2 regions of the Exiguobacterium sp. OS-77 genome follow, and region 1 is predicted to be linked to the other one. Evidence: riboswitches for the same ligand, from Rfam matches in the RefSeq annotation. Region 1 holds a riboswitch; the other holds the start of a gene.
The links. A riboswitch is a leader RNA that binds a small molecule or an ion and turns the genes downstream of it on or off. The one in region 1 is predicted to bind FMN.
Positions count from the first base shown of each region.

Region 2: it holds a riboswitch for FMN, as region 1 does, so the genes downstream of both, ribD (bifunctional diaminohydroxyphosphoribosylaminopyrimidine deaminase/5-amino-6-(5-phosphoribosylamino)uracil reductase RibD) here and EXG77_RS03780 (ECF transporter S component) in region 1, are expected to answer to the same signal.

Region 1 is NZ_DF239008.1:772,578-781,827, reverse strand. Features, by position in the region: gene EXG77_RS03810 (NAD(P)/FAD-dependent oxidoreductase) at 1-714, opposite strand, end outside; gene EXG77_RS03805 (NAD(P)/FAD-dependent oxidoreductase) at 958-1,956, shown strand; gene EXG77_RS03800 (GNAT family N-acetyltransferase) at 2,199-2,690, opposite strand; gene EXG77_RS03795 (GNAT family N-acetyltransferase) at 2,687-3,190, opposite strand; gene EXG77_RS03790 (NAD-dependent epimerase/dehydratase family protein) at 3,187-4,053, opposite strand; gene EXG77_RS03785 (iron-sulfur cluster assembly accessory protein) at 4,171-4,521, opposite strand; FMN riboswitch at 4,633-4,774, shown strand; gene EXG77_RS03780 (ECF transporter S component) at 4,930-5,496, shown strand; gene EXG77_RS03775 (YuzB family protein) at 5,573-5,806, opposite strand; gene EXG77_RS03770 (NAD(P)/FAD-dependent oxidoreductase) at 5,899-6,951, shown strand; gene EXG77_RS03765 (DUF1462 family protein) at 6,993-7,289, opposite strand; gene EXG77_RS03760 (NifU family protein) at 7,399-7,626, shown strand; gene EXG77_RS03755 (TIGR01457 family HAD-type hydrolase) at 7,669-8,433, opposite strand; gene EXG77_RS03750 (DUF86 domain-containing protein) at 8,440-8,883, opposite strand; gene glpX (class II fructose-bisphosphatase) at 9,035-9,250, shown strand, end outside.
Region 2 is NZ_DF239008.1:356,777-366,026, forward strand. Features, by position in the region: gene EXG77_RS01835 (methionine ABC transporter ATP-binding protein) at 1-717, shown strand, start outside; gene EXG77_RS01840 (methionine ABC transporter permease) at 707-1,357, shown strand; gene EXG77_RS01845 (MetQ/NlpA family ABC transporter substrate-binding protein) at 1,377-2,195, shown strand; gene EXG77_RS01850 (M20 family metallopeptidase) at 2,218-3,423, shown strand; FMN riboswitch at 3,607-3,751, shown strand; gene ribD (bifunctional diaminohydroxyphosphoribosylaminopyrimidine deaminase/5-amino-6-(5-phosphoribosylamino)uracil reductase RibD) at 3,911-4,951, shown strand; gene ribE (riboflavin synthase) at 4,936-5,562, shown strand; gene EXG77_RS01865 (bifunctional 3,4-dihydroxy-2-butanone-4-phosphate synthase/GTP cyclohydrolase II) at 5,562-6,752, shown strand; gene ribE (6,7-dimethyl-8-ribityllumazine synthase) at 6,749-7,207, shown strand; gene EXG77_RS01875 (DUF6612 family protein) at 7,420-8,241, shown strand; gene EXG77_RS01880 (methyl-accepting chemotaxis protein) at 8,291-9,250, opposite strand, start outside.

The DNA.
Region 1 (9,250 bases):
TCCACATTCCTTGATGCCGTTACCGAGTTTGAACTCGACGCCTTGACGCTCAAGCCATTTGTGTGCGTAGTTGACGAGATCAGCATCGAATCCTGGAAGGACTGTTGGTGCTGCCTCGATGTTGACGACACGAACGAGTTCGCGTGGAATGTCATATTGTTTGCACAGTTCTGGAATACGGTTGACGAGCTCACCCATGAACTCGATTCCTGTGAATCCAGCACCACCAACAACGATCGTCAAGAGTGAACGATCTTGTGATCCTGTTGTTTTGTACTGTGCGAATGAGTAATCGATATGTTCCTTGATTTTACGGACGCTGTTCAACGAGCTGATCGTCAGCGCGTGTTCCTTCAATCCTTTGATACCGAATGTTTCAGGAACGCCACCGAGAGCAACGACGACGTAATCGTAAGGAACTGTTCCGCCATCTTGTAAGAGAACCGTTTTAGCAGCCGTGTCGACTTTCTCAACGATACCTTTGACAAGTTTGACGCGTGACGGGTTGATGACATCATTGATGTAGATGCGCGCTTGCTCCGCAGACATCGTACCTGCAGCTGGTTCATGCAACCAAGTTGTTTGGTAATGATAGTCGTGTTTGTTAATCAACGTGATGTTCGCTTGATCGACGCCGAGTTTCTTTTGAAGGTTGACTGCTGTGATCAATCCACCGTAGCCCGCTCCAAGAATAACAATGTTAGGTGTGTTCATGTTCTGATACTCCTTACGAATCGTAGTTTTGTTGTGATTTTCTTCACATTCAATTACAGACGAATGCTCAAAAATTTTGTTCAAATAATGTTCACATGTCTATAAGCCTATTGAAACACTTTTCAGGAATGATTGCAAAAGAAAAATGTAATTTCCCTTAAAAAAATGTGAGATGTTCCGTACTTGCACCTTTACCCCCTACTTCCTATATAATGGACCTATCCAACGCTAGGAGGGAATCAGATGCACCAACCATATGATGTCACGATCATCGGCGGCGGTCCGGTCGGACTGTTCACCGCGTTTTATTCAGGAATGCGCCAGATGAAGACGAAGGTCATCGAGAGTCTACCTCAATTAGGTGGTCAACTCGCTACGCTTTATCCTGAAAAATATATATACGATATTGCCGGTTTTCCGAAAGTAAAAGCACAGGAACTGGTCGATCGGTTGCTTGAACAAGCAAATGAATTCGATCCGACATACGTGCTCGGTGAGACCGTCATCGCTTACGAACGGATGGATGACGGAATCATCCGCCTCGTCACGAATAAAGGCGAGCATTATACAAAGACCGTCATCTTGACGGCAGGAAACGGCTCGTTCGCTGCGCGTCCACTCGGAGTAGCGGATGCAGAACGCTTCGAAGAAACAAACTTACACTATTTCGTCAACGACATGGAACGTTTCAAGGATCGCCAAGTCGTCTTACTGGGTGGCGGTGACTCCGCAGTAGACTGGTCATTGATGCTTGAGCCGATCGCAAAATCCGTCACGCTCGTCCACCGTCGTGACAAGTTCCGTGCCCATGAACATTCGGTCGAACTGTTACACGATTCGTCCGTCAACGTCATGACGCCGTATACACTTGAATCGGTTACAGGTGAGACGCACATCGAGACGCTGACGTTCAAACATGCTGAAAGTGGTGAAGTCGTCGTCGTCGCTGCGGACGATGTCGTCTGTAACTTCGGCTTCGTCTCGTCACTCGGACCGCTCAAAGAATGGGAAGTCGAATTCGAACGCAATTCGATTCGTGTCAATTCGAAGATGGAGACTGCGATTCCGGGCGTCTTCGCTTGTGGTGATATCGCGACTTACGAAGGACGCGTCAAACTGATCGCAACGGGCTTCGGTGAAGCACCGATCGCCGTTAACCAAGCGAAACTTCTCGTTGATCCATCTGCTCGTCACCCGCAACACTCGACGAGTCTGTTCGAAAAAGTAACAAATCATTCTTGAGATAACTGAATGGTTGTAAACAAATAAGAGGTCGAATTCCGGATGACATACCGGAGTCCGACCTCTTATTTTCATGGAATCACATCGAGGACGTGACCAAACATCTTCGACTCCCACAGGAAAAGGAAGCACGATGCGTGCTTCCGTCAGGGATAGGGAAGACCCGACAGATCACATGGAATGGGAACTGGCGCGGCTTACATCCCGCCTAAGGAAAGCGAAGATGTTGAAAACGTCCGATTTCATACGGATGATCTTTTAACCGGTATCCGGTAAACCCGTTGCACGAGTTCCACCCCACCTCGCTCAATCATCGATTCTTCGAAGACCTGACCACCGAATCGCTCGTAAAACTGGCACGCTGGATTATCTCGCAAGACAGAAACCTGCATCGTCTCATATTCCGCTAAGTCCTCAGCGATGCGTTGAAACAGCGCTTTCCCAAGTCCCTGCCCTTGTGACGCTTGCAAGACATAAATCGCGTAGAGTTCCCCTTCACGCGCATCACTTCGATTCGCTCCACCTTGCGCAAAGCCAACGACTTCTTCTCCTGACACGGCAACATACACGCGCTGATTGACTAATGTCTGTTCCCATTGTTGCGTCCGTTTCACATGCGACAACTGTGCTAAATACAGATCTGGAATGATACCTTGATACGTCTCGCGCCAGGCATCAATATGAACGCGGGCGATGGCTGACGCATCTTCTAGACGTGCTTCACGGATTCTCATAACGGGATGATGAAGCGACGTGTCTCGCGCCCATTACGAACAGTCGGCTCGATTTCTTGTCCACCGTTCGCCAAGATGACACGGCGAGATGCTAGATTATCAACGCCACACGTCAGTAGTACTTGATCGAGTCCACGCTGGCGTGCTTCTTCAAGCGCAAGTCGAAGACCACTCGTCGCATATCCTTTCTGACGCTCGGATGGTCGGATGCCGTATCCGATGTGCCCGCCGTACAACTTCAAGTTCTCTGTCAAATCATGCCGGAAGTTCAGCGCACCGACGATTCGTTGCCCGTCGACCATCCAGTACGTCGAATGGGTGACAAGACCCGATCTGACCGTTGTCTCCATTTCCTTAAGTTCCGCAAAATAAGCGCCCAGTGGTTCATATGTGTCTCCGACTGCTTCCGGCACGATCGTTTCACCCGACTCTCGCCAGTCTTCTAAAAAGGCGCGATACTCTGTCTCCCACGCAAGAGTTGGTTTCATCAACTGCATCATTGGTGATTGCGCACCTCCTCTTCAATCAAACGATCGAGCCAGTCATCGACATGTTGGAACAGATAGCCGGCTTGTTTCGCAGCTGTCGTATCCATATAGAAATCGCGTTCTGGCGCAAGCGGTGATTCATCCTCTCCTTTTGCGACGAGTTGACTTGTCGTTCCCGCAACGCGGTCGATTTTATCCACTAGGTCTTGAATGGATAAGACACCGTCACTTGCAGCGTTGATCGGTCCGGTCAGTTCCGAGCGACCACACCACTCCAGAAAGGCAGCGGCTTCGTAACTTGAGATATACCCCATCTTCGCGTATGTGTTTTCGGCAACGATCGGACGCCCGTCAAGCGCCCGTTTGATATGAAAGACGAGTCGCTCCGTATAATCATCTGGTCCGAGGACGACCGGAAAACGGACCGCAACGACTGGGAACGTCGCCCGTTGGAAGAAATAACTCTCCGCTTGGCGTTTCCCTTCGCCATATCCATGTTCCTTCTCGAGGTCATATTTCCCCGGAAACGGATTATAGGCACGCTCCGTGATGTTCGCACCACCGCCTTCATAGACAGACATCGTCGACGTCAACACGTAACGTCCGACTTTTCCTTCAAACGCGTCGATCGCAAGTTTTGCTTGATACGGTGTGAAACAGATATTGTCATAGATGACATCCCAGTGCTGTTGGCTTAAGTCCTTCATCGTACTACTTGACGTCCGGTCCCCTTTGAAAAATGTCAAGCCCTTCGCAACCGGTGGCGTATGCTCGCCGCGTGTGACGATTGTCACGTCATCCCCCGAATCGGCTAACCGAATCGCAAGCCGGCGTCCGAAGTAGCGTGTTCCCCCGAAGATCAATACTTTTCTCATCCTGAAGCCCTCCCTGTTCGTAGTAGCATTCACTCTCTTAATATTTCGAGTCAACGGAACAGGTCTCCTGTATGCGGACAATAAAAAAATCGTGGACGATGTCCACGATTGGATTCATTAACAGCCACCCGGTGTCCCGGCATTCGTTGCCGTCCGGAACGATGTCCCGCAACCGCATGTTGCGATGGCATTCGGATTCGTGATCGTGAATCCGCCGCCGAGCATCGACTGCTTATAATCGATTTCCAGTCCTTTGACGACCGGGTAATCTTTTTCGTCCACGATGACGGTCACGCCGTGCTGTTCGAAAACGAGATCCGTTTCTTTCTGTTGGTCGAATCCCATTCCGTACGACAGACCACTACATCCACCACCTTGGACGAGCATCCGAAGATTCCGTTCATCTGCTGGTGCCTGCGCCATCATGTCTTGGACTTGTAACGCTGCTGCCTCCGTTAAATGGATCATGTCATCACCTTCCTTTTCTTTAGTATACGCAACTTCTGAGCGAATCGAAACCTAGTTGCTTGAAACTATCTTGAATTCGTTGTATAAATGGTATGTACAACAAAATAATCGTTCCATCTTCAGGGCAGGGTGAAATTCCCGACCGGCGGTAAACAACTATTATGAGTTGAAGCCCGCGAGCGAATAGGGCGCTATTTGCTGATTCTGTGTAATTCAGGAGCCGACAGTATAGTCTGGATGGGAGAAGATGGCGGCATGAGTTTGAATTTGATCGATTTTTGCAACAATCGATTAGGTTTATTTAATGCGGACTTCTCCCCTGTTGATCTCATCAATAGGGGTTTCTTTATGGACGCAGTCATGCCAATACTTCATCGAGAGGAACGAGCAAAAGGAGACAATACTCGTATGAAACGCACACAAAAAATGGTCACTCTGTCAATGTTAGGTTCAATCTCATTTGTTCTTATGCTTATCAATTTTCCACTGCCGTTCTTACCGAACTATCTGAAGATCGACTTCAGTGATGTTCCTGCTCTCGTCGCAGCGATCATGTTCTCACCGGTCGCAGGTGTCATCGTCGAAGCATTGAAGAACGTGTTATATTACATCTTCCGCGGAAGTGGTGTTCCGGTCGGAGAATTCGCGAACTTCGCTGCTGGTGTCGCATTCGTGCTTCCTGTCAGCTGGTTCTACCACAAAAAGAAATCAACACAAGGTCTCGCAACTGGCCTCGTCGCTGGTACAATCACGATGGCACTCGGTCTTGCGATTCTCAACTATATCTTGATCCTTCCAGCATATGCATGGTTCCTCGGTATGGACTACATGGCGGATCCAGCTGTCAAATGGACAGCAATCACAGCCGGTATCTTACCGTTTAACGTCATCAAGGCATTGTTCATCTCGGCACTCTTCATTCCGTTGTTCATGAAACTACGACCATGGATGATGCGCCGTCAACAATCTGCCTGATCCGAAAAGCTGCGCCCGCTGACGGACACGAATCCCCTCGTTCAGACGAACGAGGGGATTTTTTGGCTGTTCGGGCTCACAGCTCATTCTCTTCGATTTTTAGGTAAATCTTTTCAAGCAACTCTTCCGGCGTCTCGCCTACGACCGTCTCACCATCAACGAGACAAAAATGATCAAGCGAACAAATGCCGCAATAGCCAAGGCAACCGTATTCGACGACGTCGACGTTCGGGTCACGTTCGAGTTGCTCCATGACGACCTGTGTACCAGCCGCTAAGTTACTGATACAAAATTCAATAATCGGATTCACTTTTTTTCCTCCTTCAAGCAGGAAACGACCTGCCTCATGTCGTATTATACAAGGTCAGACTGATTTAGGGGAACTAAGGGGGATTTTACGTTATGAAGCAATTGGTCGTACTCGGCGGAGGATATGGTGGAATGCGGATTTGTGAGCGATTCAAGGACGAGGAAGTTGCCGTCACGCTCGTCGACCGTCTACCGTACCACGCACTCAAAACGGAATATTATGCACTCGCAGCAGGTACATTATCAGATCGGGATGTCCGGATTGAATTTCCGGAGGGGAAACATCTTACTTATAAATATGGACATGTCATTAAAATCTCACCAGAGACGAATACGGTCCACCTGCAGGACGGATCAGAATTATTCTATGATGACTTGATCATCGCCCTCGGTTGCGAGGATAAATACCACAACATTCCGGGTGCTCAAGAGTTTACATACAGCATCCAGACACTTGAAGAATCGCGCAAGACACAACAAGCGATCTGCGGTCTGTCACCGGGGTCCGTCGTCTCGATTGTCGGTGCTGGTCTATCTGGTGTTGAACTTGCCAGTGAACTGCATGAAAGCCGGAAGGATTTAACGATTCGTCTGTTCGACCGCGGTCCATCCGTCTTGTCATTCTTATCCGACAAAGTCTCATCTTACGTCCAGGAATGGTTCGAGGAGCATGACGTGGAAGTCATCAACAATTCGAACGTCACGCTCGTCACGGCGGACGACGTCCGAAACGGCGACGATACGTACCCGTCGGACTTGACGATTTGGACGGCAGGTACGCAGCCGGTCAAGGTCGTTCGTGATCTCGGCTTTGCTGCAGATAGCGGTGGTCGGATCAAATTGACGGCACATCATCACGTACCGGAATACGATAACGTCTTCGTCATCGGCGATTGTGCCAGCTTGCCGTATGCGCCAAGCGGTCAACTCGCAGAACATCAGGCAGAACAAGTCGTCGACGTCTTGCAAGCGAAGTGGCAAGGGAAAAAATTGCCGAAACTGCCAGAAATCAAACTGCGCGGAATGCTCGGATCGCTCGGGAAATCAGATGGTTTCGGGATCGTCATGGGCAAGCAAGCGCTGACGGGGAAAGTCCCACGTCTCTTGAAGTCCGGTGTCTTATGGAAACACAAAAAGATTAAATGAACAAAAGAGGTGTCCCAAGCTTTGGGATACCTCTTTGTCATTCATCCCGTCTGACTTAACTTTGCATCAATCGCCGCCGTGATCGTCTTCAGCTTGACGTACCCCTCGTCAATCATCTCATCATCAAGCACGATCAATGGATAAAAATAGATATCCTCTTTTAGCGCTTCCGTCCATCGATCCGATGTTGCTGTCTCGAAATCGACATAGCGAAGCGTCATCGCTTGCTCATATTTTCGCCCGAGGACAGCTTGTAGCCAACTGAACGTCTCTTCCGAGCTAGGTGCCCCGACACAACTCGGACAAGTGACCGCTGTTCCATAAACCGTGATTTCCATCTTGAAGTCCCCCTTTTCAATTCTCTCCTCTTTAGTATACAAGTTTTCCAGATTGAGAACATTTTTCAACCCTGTTACAATGAAACTATACGAAAGGATGTGTTTACGCATGGAAATGTTTGATCAAGTGAATGAAGTTCTTGAAAAATTGCGTCCGTTCCTTCTTCGTGATGGAGGAGACGTTGAACTCGTAGATGTAGAAGACGGAATCGTAAAACTCCGTTTGATGGGAGCTTGTGGTAGCTGCCCAAGTTCAACGATCACATTGAAGGCCGGTATCGAACGTGCCCTTCTTGAAGAAGTCGCTGGCGTCGTTGAAGTCGAACAAGTCTTCTAATACATGAAATCCCGAACGAATTTTCGTTCGGGATTTTTTGATTCATAGAATCCATTCTGCTAACGTATCGACCATGTATGTCGGTTGACGATCCTGACCTTGAATGAAGACGGGTGTATGGACGCCAGAATTGACGTGCATCGTCCGGATGCCTCCATTGATTCCGAATAGAATATCCGTATGGTAGTTATCCCCGACCATGATGACGTCTTCTTTTGACAGACCAATCATCTCCGTTGCGATATCGACCATGACCGGTTCCGGTTTACCGATGAAGAACGGTTCCTTCTCCGTCGTCACGCGCAGGACGGACGTCAAGGCACCGTTTCCTGGTAAGAATCCACGTTCTGTCGGAATGGCAATGTCTCCGTTCGTCGAGATGAAGCGAGCACCGGCACGAATCGCGAGGGCACCGACAGCGAGTTTTTCATACGTGATCTGACGGTCGAGACCGATGACGACGTAATCTGCCGCTTCGGTTACGACGACGTCTAACCCTTCCCGTTCAAGCGCATCAATCAGTCCTGTCTCACCGATCGCATAGACGCGCGCTTTCGGTGATAGATCAGCGATATAACGACCGGTCGCCATCGCACTCGTCAAGACGTGTTTCGCATCAGAATGAACACCCATCCCGCGTAATTTCTCCGCCACGGCTTCTGCCGTCATCGACGCATTATTCGTCACGAACAAATACGGAATCCCTTCTGCTTGCAGACGATTGACGAAATCGACCGCTTCTTTTACCGGTTCCGTTCCGTTATACATCGTTCCATCTAAATCAAATAAATAGCCTTTTGCCTTCATCCTGACTCACTCCTCGTTTGGTAAAAATGCAGACACCGGTCCGAGTTCTGTCTCGATATACCGGCGAATCGCTTCCGGGAAACGACGTAGCTCTGCTTCCTCTGTCTCAAGTACCGCCCGAATCTCCGCCATACTCGACTGTGTGAATGACCGGACGATCAACGTACGTAACGCAACGAGCTTCTTCAGACTCGTCGCGAGCGGTCCATCGATGACCTTCTCATCTTCTAAAATGAGGATGATATCTTCATAACTTCCCGGATCCCGCATGATGAATCCATCAATCATACTGTTTCCGATGTCGATGACACTTTCGATGACTAAAAAACCGATCCGTTCCATAGCCAGTGCCGTCGTCACCGGATCCCCCGTAACTTCCTTACTTTGTCGAAGTGCCGTCTCATAACAAACGACCGTCTCTTCGATTTTTTGACGATTGACGAAATACATCTTCATTCCCCCTCACATCCTCCATTTTATCGTTATCCGGCAATCCTGAAAAGCAGAAAGGTCATTTGCATCACATTCCCCAATGTGTTATCCTCAATTTAGATTTTTGCTGAAAATAGTATGTCACATTGGTGACGTGGAGGTTATATACATGGAACGGGAACTCGCACTGGAAATCGTACGCGCTACGGAAGCAGCAGCACTAGCTTCTGCTCAATGGATTGGTCGCGGTAAGAAAAATGAAGCGGATGATGCAGCAACGACTGCGATGCGCGAAGTCTTGAACACGGTCAACATGAACGGAACGGTCGTCATCGGTGAAGGCGAACTCGACGAAGCACCGATGCTCTTCATCGGCGAACGTGTC
Region 2 (9,250 bases), 420 kb from region 1:
AAACCACTCGTTCTCGCAGGCGTCAAGAAAGATGAGATTCGCCGTCGGGTGACGGAGTTGCTCGAATTCGTCGATCTCGCGGACAAGGCGGATCATTATCCAGATCAATTGTCGGGTGGGCAGAAACAGCGCGTTGGTATCGCCCGGGCACTCGCGACGCAACCTTCCGTCCTTTTATGTGACGAAGCGACGTCAGCACTTGATCCCCAGACGACACATCATATTCTTCAGTTATTAAAACGGATCAATGCAGAGTACGGGATCACGATTCTTTTGATTACCCACGAGATGGGCGTCATCCGGGAGATTTGCGATCGTGTAGCCGTCATCGAAGCTGGGAAGCTAATCGAGTCAGGAACGGTCTTTGATGTCTTTTCAAATCCGCAGACCGAGACGGCACGGAACTTTGTACGGTCCGTCATGCATGACGAGATTCCAGCGTCGATTCGTCAGTTGATCGAGTCGCGAAATGCGCATCCAATCTATAAGATTCACTTCCTTGGACATCACACCGGACAACCACTCTTGTCGCAAGTCGCAAAACGCTTCGACGTCGATGTCAATATCCTGCACGGTAGCATCACGGAGTTGCAGGAGACGCCGTTCGGCACCTTGCTCGTCGAGTTGATTGGTGAGCCGGCTGAAGTGAAACGTGCCTTACACTACATCGATCAGGCACAGGTAACCGTTGAGGAGGTGCTCGCTGATGCTAGTTAACTACAGTGATATTTGGACAGCATTTTTGCAGACGATGACGATGGTATCCGTTTCGCTCTTGTTCTCGACCTTGATCGGCTTACCACTCGGTATCCTGCTTGTCGTCACGCGAAAAGGAGCGTTACTTGAAAATGTTCCGTTGTTCACGTTCTTCAACAGTATCGTCAATATTTTCCGCTCGATTCCGTTCATCATCTTACTCGTCGCGATCATCCCGTTGACGCGCTTGATCGTTCAGACATCGATCGGAACAGAAGCCGCAATCGTTCCGCTCGTCTTTTACGCTGCACCGTACATGGCGCGTCTGATCGAGAGTTCTTTACTCGAAGTCGATAAAGGCGTTCTTGAAGCAGCAGAAGCGATGGGCGCGACACCGTTTCAAACGATTTTCCGCTTCCTCCTACCGGAAGCACTCGGTTCACTCATCCTGAACTTAACGATCGCGACGGTCGGCTTGATCGGGGCATCGGCGATGGCAGGCGCCATCGGTGGCGGCGGTTTGGGTGACTTAGCAATTACTTACGGCTATCAACGGTTTGATACGAAAGTCATGATCATCACGGTCGGGATTCTCGTCATCTTAGTCCAAGGCTTACAGACGACAGGCAACATCGTCGCACGAAAAATCAGAAGACATTAATCAAGGGAGCGATTCAGCCATGAAAAAAGCAGTAGCAATTGGAGCAACACTCACGACGATTTTATTTGCCGGGTGCGCAGCATCAGGAGAAGACGAAAAGACGATCAAGCTCGGTGTCAGCGGTTCAGACACACAAGTTTGGGATTATGTCGCGAAAAAAGCAGAGAAGGAAGGCATCAAAATCGAACTCGTCAAGTTCTCCGATTATGTCCAGCCGAACATGGCACTGGCTGAGGGTGAGATCGACGCCAATGCCTTCCAGACGATTTCCTACTTCAACGCTTTCAAGAAAGAACATAACTTGAAGCTATCGCCGATTGCGACGACTGTCATCGCACCGATGGGGATCTACTCGGATAAATACAAGGATGTCAAAGATATTCCAAATGGCGGAAAAATCGCTGTTCCGAACGAAGCGACGAACATGGGACGCGCCCTCTTGTTACTGCAAGAAGCAGGTCTGATCAAGCTACCGGACGACTTCGATGGTAACGGTTCGGTCGATAAGATCGTCGAGAATCCGAAGAAGCTGAAAATCGTTCCGATCGTCGCCGGACAAACGCCACGCGTCTTACCGGACGTCGCGGCGTCTATCATCAACAATGGCATCGCGGTTGACGCTGGCTTCAACCCGATCAAGGACTCGATCGTTCATGAGAACGAGACAGCAAAACCATACATCAACATCATCGCGACACGGACGGAAGACAAGAACAAAAAAGAACTGAAAAAAATCGCATCGCTGTATCAACAAAAAGATGTCGCGGCCTTCATCAAAAAAGAATACAAAGGCAGTACGATCCCGACGTTCGTTCCACTGAGCGACATCGGCGAATAATTTCAAAAGGAGAGTGGACAGTATGACGACACCAGTACGCACGACATGGATAGAGACGATTGAACAGGATATCGAACAAAAACGGGAATCGTATCTTGAGACAAGTCACCGGATTCATGCAACGCCGGAAATCGGGAACGAGGAATTCTTTGCTTCGCGGCTCCATGCGGAGCGTCTAACGGCGGAAGGTTTTACAGTAGAACTCGGCGTCGCGGGGCATGATACCGCGTTCTTCGCGAAGAAATCGAGCGACCGACCAGGCGCAACGATTGCCTTTCTTGCTGAATACGATGCGTTGCCGAGTATTGGTCACGCGTGCGGTCATAATATCATCGGCACGACGAGCGTCGCAGCGGCGATCGCGCTCAGTAAAGTGCTCGATGAAGTCGGCGGGAGTGTCGTTGTCCTTGGAACACCAGCCGAGGAAGGTGGACCGAACGGCAGTGCGAAAGGCAGTTTCGTCAAACATCAGTTACTGGAAGGAATCGATGCAGCCTTGATGGTCCATCCGTCGGGACAAACACGGATCACGGGTTCTTCCCTTGCGGTCGATCCACTCGACTTTGCCTTTACGGGTCGTCCGGCGCACGCAGCGGCGTCACCGGAAGAAGGCATCAACGCCCTCGACGCTGTCATTCAACTCTTCAATGGAATCAATGCCTTACGTCAGCAGTTACCAGACGATGTCCGGATCCACGGGATCATCACGCATGGAGGCGATGCGCCGAACATCATCCCGGAATACGCAAAAGCACGTTTCTTCATCCGGGCAACGACACGGGAACGATTGAATGCCATCACGGAAAAAGTCAAAGCCGTCGCCCAAGGCGCGGCACTCGCGACTGGGGCGACGCTCGATGTCATCGCCTTCCAAAATGAAGTCGATAACCTCGTCTTCAACCGGACGTTCGACCGTCTGTTCCAAGAAGAAGCAGAGGCGCTCGGCGAAATCGTTCACTTGGACGAACGACCGGGTCTTGGTTCAACGGACGCCGGTAACATCAGTCAAGTCATCCCGACGATCCATCCGTATATCAAGATTGGACCAGATGATCTCGTCGCCCATACGGAAGCATTCAAAGAAGCGGCCCGTTCAGAAGCTGGAGATGAAGCATTGATCACAGGAGCAAAAATCCTCGCCCGGACAGCGCTTCGCGTCCTCGCTGATGAACGGACGCGCGGGGCGATTGCGCAAGAATTCCATGACCGGAAGAATGGTTATTTGTAAGTGGAAAATAACGACTGGACGCACTGCTATCAAGTGCTCCGGTCGTTTTTGAGATGCAGTCGATTACGAATTGGGGACGGGTGACAGAAGTGGAACGAAATCAAAAAAGAGACAAGACAGAAGCATTTGCGCTTTGTTTTCTTGAAAAAGATATGCTAGGCTAAAGTTGTATAACTCAATAATCCAGTTCTTCGGGGTAGGGTGAAAATCCCAACCGGCGGTGATGCGATCAATCGATCGACGAGCCCGCGACCCATGATGTACGCATCATGGCTGACTTGGTGAGATTCCAGGGCCGACGGTAAAGTCCGGATGGGAGAAGAACGAAACGACGCGATTCAAGCTGTTTTCTGAAAAAATGTTTTCAGGAGACGGTCTCTTTCTGCATGAAAAAATGCAGGAAGCGAACCGTGTATTTCGTGAACCCTTCTATACAGACGCCCCTTTTTCAAGGGGCGTCTTTTTTCATTTGAAAGGAGTGAACGCGATGTCACAGATGATGAGTTATGCCATGCAATTAGCACAAATGTTACACGGACAAACAAGTCCGAATCCAAGTGTCGGCTGTGTCATCGTCAAACAAGGACGCATCATCGGCTTCGGTGCACACCGGTTTGCCGGTGGGCCGCACGCAGAAGTCGAAGCCTTACGGATGGCAGGAGAAGCCGCCCGTGGTGCCGATCTCTACGTGACGCTCGAGCCATGCAACCATCACGGCAAGACGCCACCATGCACGGAAGCAATTCTACAAGCAGGAATCAAACGAGTCTTCGTTGCAACGGAAGACAAACATGCGATTGTCGCTGGTTCCGGAATCAAACGGCTACAGGACGCGGGAATCGAAGTCGATGTCGGCTTGTTACGGCATGAGGCAGAAGCCCTTTACACGGTATTCTGGAAGACGATCGAACGAAAACGTCCGACCGTGACCGTCAAAATCGCTCAGACGATGAACGGGATCGCGGCGACAGGTGAACAGCGCTGGATCACGTCAGAAGAAGCACGCGCGAACGGTCGTGCCCTGCGTGGACGCCACGATGCCATCCTCGTCGGAAGTGAGACGGTGCTCGTCGATGATCCGGCACTGACGTTACGCGCATCGTCAGGCATCGAGCCGATTCGAGTAATCGTTGATCGCCGGGGGCGGATTCCGGAGACGGCGCAAGTCTTCCGCGATGGTAAAAATCCAACCTACTGGCTGACGAGTGTTCCTCGGATTAGTCACGATCAGGTGACGGTCCTCGTTGGTGAATATGAGACGCCGGAAGCGATTTTGAAACGCTTATACGAACAAGACATCCGTAGTGTCTTGATTGAAGGCGGACCAACGATTCAAGCCGCTTTCCTTGAGGCAGATCTCGTTGACCGAATCGAAGTCTACCAAGCCCCATCGATTTTTGAAGGCGATGCGTGGAATGGTCAACACGATATCGAAGATCGTTTTCAAATCGACCAGGTTGAGACGGTCGGACCGGATCTCCATCTGACGTACATCCGAAAGGAGGAGACGACATGTTCACCGGATTGATTGAAGAAGTCGGAACCTTAAAACGAAAGATCCCGCGACCGAACGGGTTAGCGCTTGAAATTGAGGCGCACAGGGTACTCGAAGGAACGAAGATCGGTGATAGCATCGCCGTCGACGGGATTTGTTTGACGGTCACGTCGATGAGTCCAACCGGTTTCACGGCAGATGCCGTCCATGACACGATCCGTTCAACAGCACTCGGTACGTACCGAGTCGGAAGTCCCTTGCAACTTGAGCGGGCGATGCCGGCAGACGGTCGCTTCGGTGGACATTTCGTTAGTGGACATATCGACGGAACAGCCCGACTGATCAGTCGGCGACCGGATGGAGAAGCGATGGTCTATACGTTTGATGTCGGAGCGTGGCAAAAGTATTGTATTCCGAAAGGCTCGATCGCAATCAACGGCACGAGCCTGACGTTGCAACGCGTCACACCGGAAACGATCTCGATTTCATTGATTCCGCACTCCCGTCAAGTGACGACGTTTGATCGATTGGCAAGCGGTGCAGTCGTCAATATCGAGTGTGACATGATGGCGAAACATCTCTATCATTTCACGCAGCATGAGAAGCAGACGGACTGGGCAGCATTCTTAGGAGGCGACATGTAATGAACGGATTCGACTTGATTGAAGACGCAATAGAAGATTTGAAAAACGGACGACCGATCATCGTCTGTGATGACGAGGATCGTGAGAATGAAGGCGATCTCGTCATGCTCGCGGAACACGCGACACCGGAAAACATCAACTTCATGATTACACATGGAAAAGGACTCGTCTGTGTACCAGTCAGTCCGCGGATCGCACAGCGACTCGAACTTGCTCCGATGACAGCGAATAATACGGACCCGCATGGGACGGCATTCACGCTCAGCATCGATCATGAAGAGGCAAAGACCGGCATCAGTGCCGAGGAACGGTCGCTAACGATTCAGCGGATGCTGACGGATGGACCGGAACGTTTCAAACGACCGGGTCATATCTTCCCGTTGATCGCAAAAGAGGGTGGTGTCCGGGAGCGACGCGGACATACGGAAGCAGGTGTCGATCTTGCCCGTCTTGCCGGTAGCGATGAGATCGCCGTCATCTGTGAAATCATTAAAGAAGATGGCACGATGGCACGGGTCGACGATCTACTTCTCTATAAGGAAGAACACGATTTAAAACTGATCACGATCGAAGCACTTGTCGCGTATCTCGAGCGTCCATTGACACGTGAAGCAGAAGTATTACTTCCAACGACGTTCGGAGCTTTCCGGATGATTGGCTATACGACGCAAGACGAGAAAGAACATGTCGCTGTCTTATCCGGCGAAGCGCAAGACGGGATGCTCGTCCGTCTACACTCGGAATGCCTGACAGGGGATGTCTTCGGTTCGAAGCGTTGCGATTGTGGACCACAACTCGATGCGGCACTCGAGCGGATCGAACGAGAAGGTGGAGCCGTCTTGTATTTACGTCAGGAAGGACGCGGCATCGGTCTAATGGCGAAGTTAAAAGCGTACGAGTTACAGGAACAAGGACTCGATACGGTCGAAGCGAACCATGCACTCGGTTATCCGACGGACATGCGTGACTACACGGTCGCAGCCAATATGTTGCGCGATCTCGGCGTGACGAAGATCCGCTTGATGACGAACAACCCGGACAAACAACGGGTGCTCGAGCAAGAGGGGATCGAAATCATCGAACGTGTACCCCATCAAGTACCGGCCGAGCCGGAAAATCAGCGTTACCTAAAAACAAAACAAACGAAACTCGGGCACTGGCTCGACATCCAAGGAGGACACACATCATGATCTACGAAGGTTTCTTAACAGGAGAAGGACTACGCGTCGCAATCGTCGCAGCACGTTTTAACGAATTGATCACTTCAAAACTCGTCGGAGGAGCAAACGACGCTTTCCGCCGCCACGGGGTCGCAGCGGATGCTGTCGATACAGCGTGGGTTCCGGGAGCATTCGAAATTCCGCTCGTCGCGGAAAAGTTAGCGAAAAGCGGTAAGTATGACGCCGTCATCACACTCGGTGCCGTCATCCGTGGGGCGACGTCGCACTATGATTATGTCTGTAACGAGGTCGCAAAAGGTGTCGCAAGTGCCTCGCGCGATACAGGCGTGCCGATCATCTTCGGTGTCCTGACGACGGATTCAATCGAGCAAGCAGTCGAACGTGCTGGCACGAAAGCCGGAAACAAAGGCTACGAAGCTGCGGTTTCTGCGATTGAGATGGCGAATCTTTTACGGACGATTTAATTGAATAGAGGCAGGGTGACGGTACATTCCGTCATCCTGTTTTTTTGCGGAAATCTCTTGAAGATTGAATCAAATTTCAAAAAAAGAATCGTTGATTTGAAATTTGAGGATTCAATTTTAAGTAGAACGGTAATGGTCTACTAAAGAAAGTTTGAAACATTTTCCAATGTTTTTCGTAAATCAGGGTAACGCGTATAAAGGAGGAAATGAATATGAAGAAAGCTAGGTGGGTAGCAGCCGGGATCGTTGCAGCATCGATTGGGCTTGCGGGATGTCAAGATGGACAAACAGATACAGGGAGTGGCAGTGGGTCTGGTTCGACGAAGTCGGGGGAACTCTCGAATACGGAATTACTGAATAAAGCGACAGCCGCTCAAAAAGATATTAAATCGTTCCATATGGAAGGGACAGTCAACTCAAAAGCAGGTGAGATGACAGTGGATCAAAAGGTATCCGCCGATATCATCCAGAAGCCGCTTACGATGCACCAGACGATGACAATGAAAAATCCACAGGACGGTAAAGACATGTCGATTGAGAGCTATATCGTCGACGATAAGATGTATATCTCGCAAAACGGACAATGGCTCGTTCAAGATGTCTCGGAACTAGGCGATATGGTTGAAGCAATGGAGTCATCGGCATCGACGGATCAAAATCTCAAGCTGTTGAAAAAGTATAAAGACAACTGGACAGCAAAAAAAGAGGGTGACGTCTATCAAATCGACGTCAAACTAAAGGGTGACGACCTCAAAGCTTTCATGAAGGATTCGCTCGAACAAACAGGACAGATGGCGCAGATGAAAGATGCGATGGATAGCATCGACTATAAGAAGATGAACTACAAGATGACGTATGACGCAAAAACGTTCTATCCGAAGTCTCTCGACATGGACATGGTATTTGCGATTGAAAAAGATACCGAGTTCAATATGAAAAACGCGTCGACGTTCTCGAAATTCAATGAGATTGACGAAATCAAATTACCAGCGGAAGCAAAAGATGCCCAACCGCTCACAGGTGCGACACAATAACGAACAACAAGCCCTTCACATCCAATCGGAAGTGAGGGGCTTGTCTCATTTAGACTTGAAATTGACGTAATACCTCTTTTAATGCTTCCGCCTGCTGTTGACTGACGGAAGTCTGTTCATGCACATCTCGGAACGCTTGAACGGAATGATTGATTTGCTCCGACATCGATTGTGTGCCTTGCGCCCCATCATTGACGGTGACGGCAACATCGTGGATGACACCAAGCATATTTGCTGTCAGTTCCTGAAGTTGACCAGCTTGAGCGGCAAAATGTTCTGCTGCATCACCGAATAATTGCGCATCATCACGGTATTGAATCGAGGCATCTTCGAATAAATCATAGTCTTTGACGACCTTTGTATCGATGAAAGAGAGCATCTCACCGGACGCGGCATTCAAGTGTTCGACGGAATCGATGACGGAGAGTGAGACGTCTTGAATTTGTTCAACGGTATCTCGACTGCTCTCGGCGAGTTTTCGAATCTCATCGGCGACGACGGCGAAGCCTCGACCGACTTCTCCGGCACGTGCTGCTTCAATCGAAGCGTTAAGGGATAATAAATTCGTTTGCGCCGCAATTGAAAGGATCGCGTCAGACAAAACGGAAATTTCCTTAACGGCTTTCGCCCGTGCCATCGCATCTTCCAGTTTATTTTTTGTTTCGAAGAGAATTTGAGTGGCGGTCTGTTTCGCTTCTGTGGCGACAACTTGAAGCGATTCAGCACGACCGCCGACTTCTTGAGCGCGTTTTCCGTTCGCTTCTGCGCCGGAGACGATGTCATGAATCGTCGCTTCCATATCGACGGCAGACGAGTTCATCTCTTCAGCTGAAGCGGCTGTCTCTTGCATACCCGCCGATAAGTTTTCAATCGTATGCGAAGTCGACGCCATATCTTGATCGAGTTCGCTGATTCGACCAGAGACATGACGAGAGGTCGACACGACGTGTGTTGCCGTATCATCGACTTGGACAATAATTGTTCGTAAGTGAGCGATGAATTGATTCAT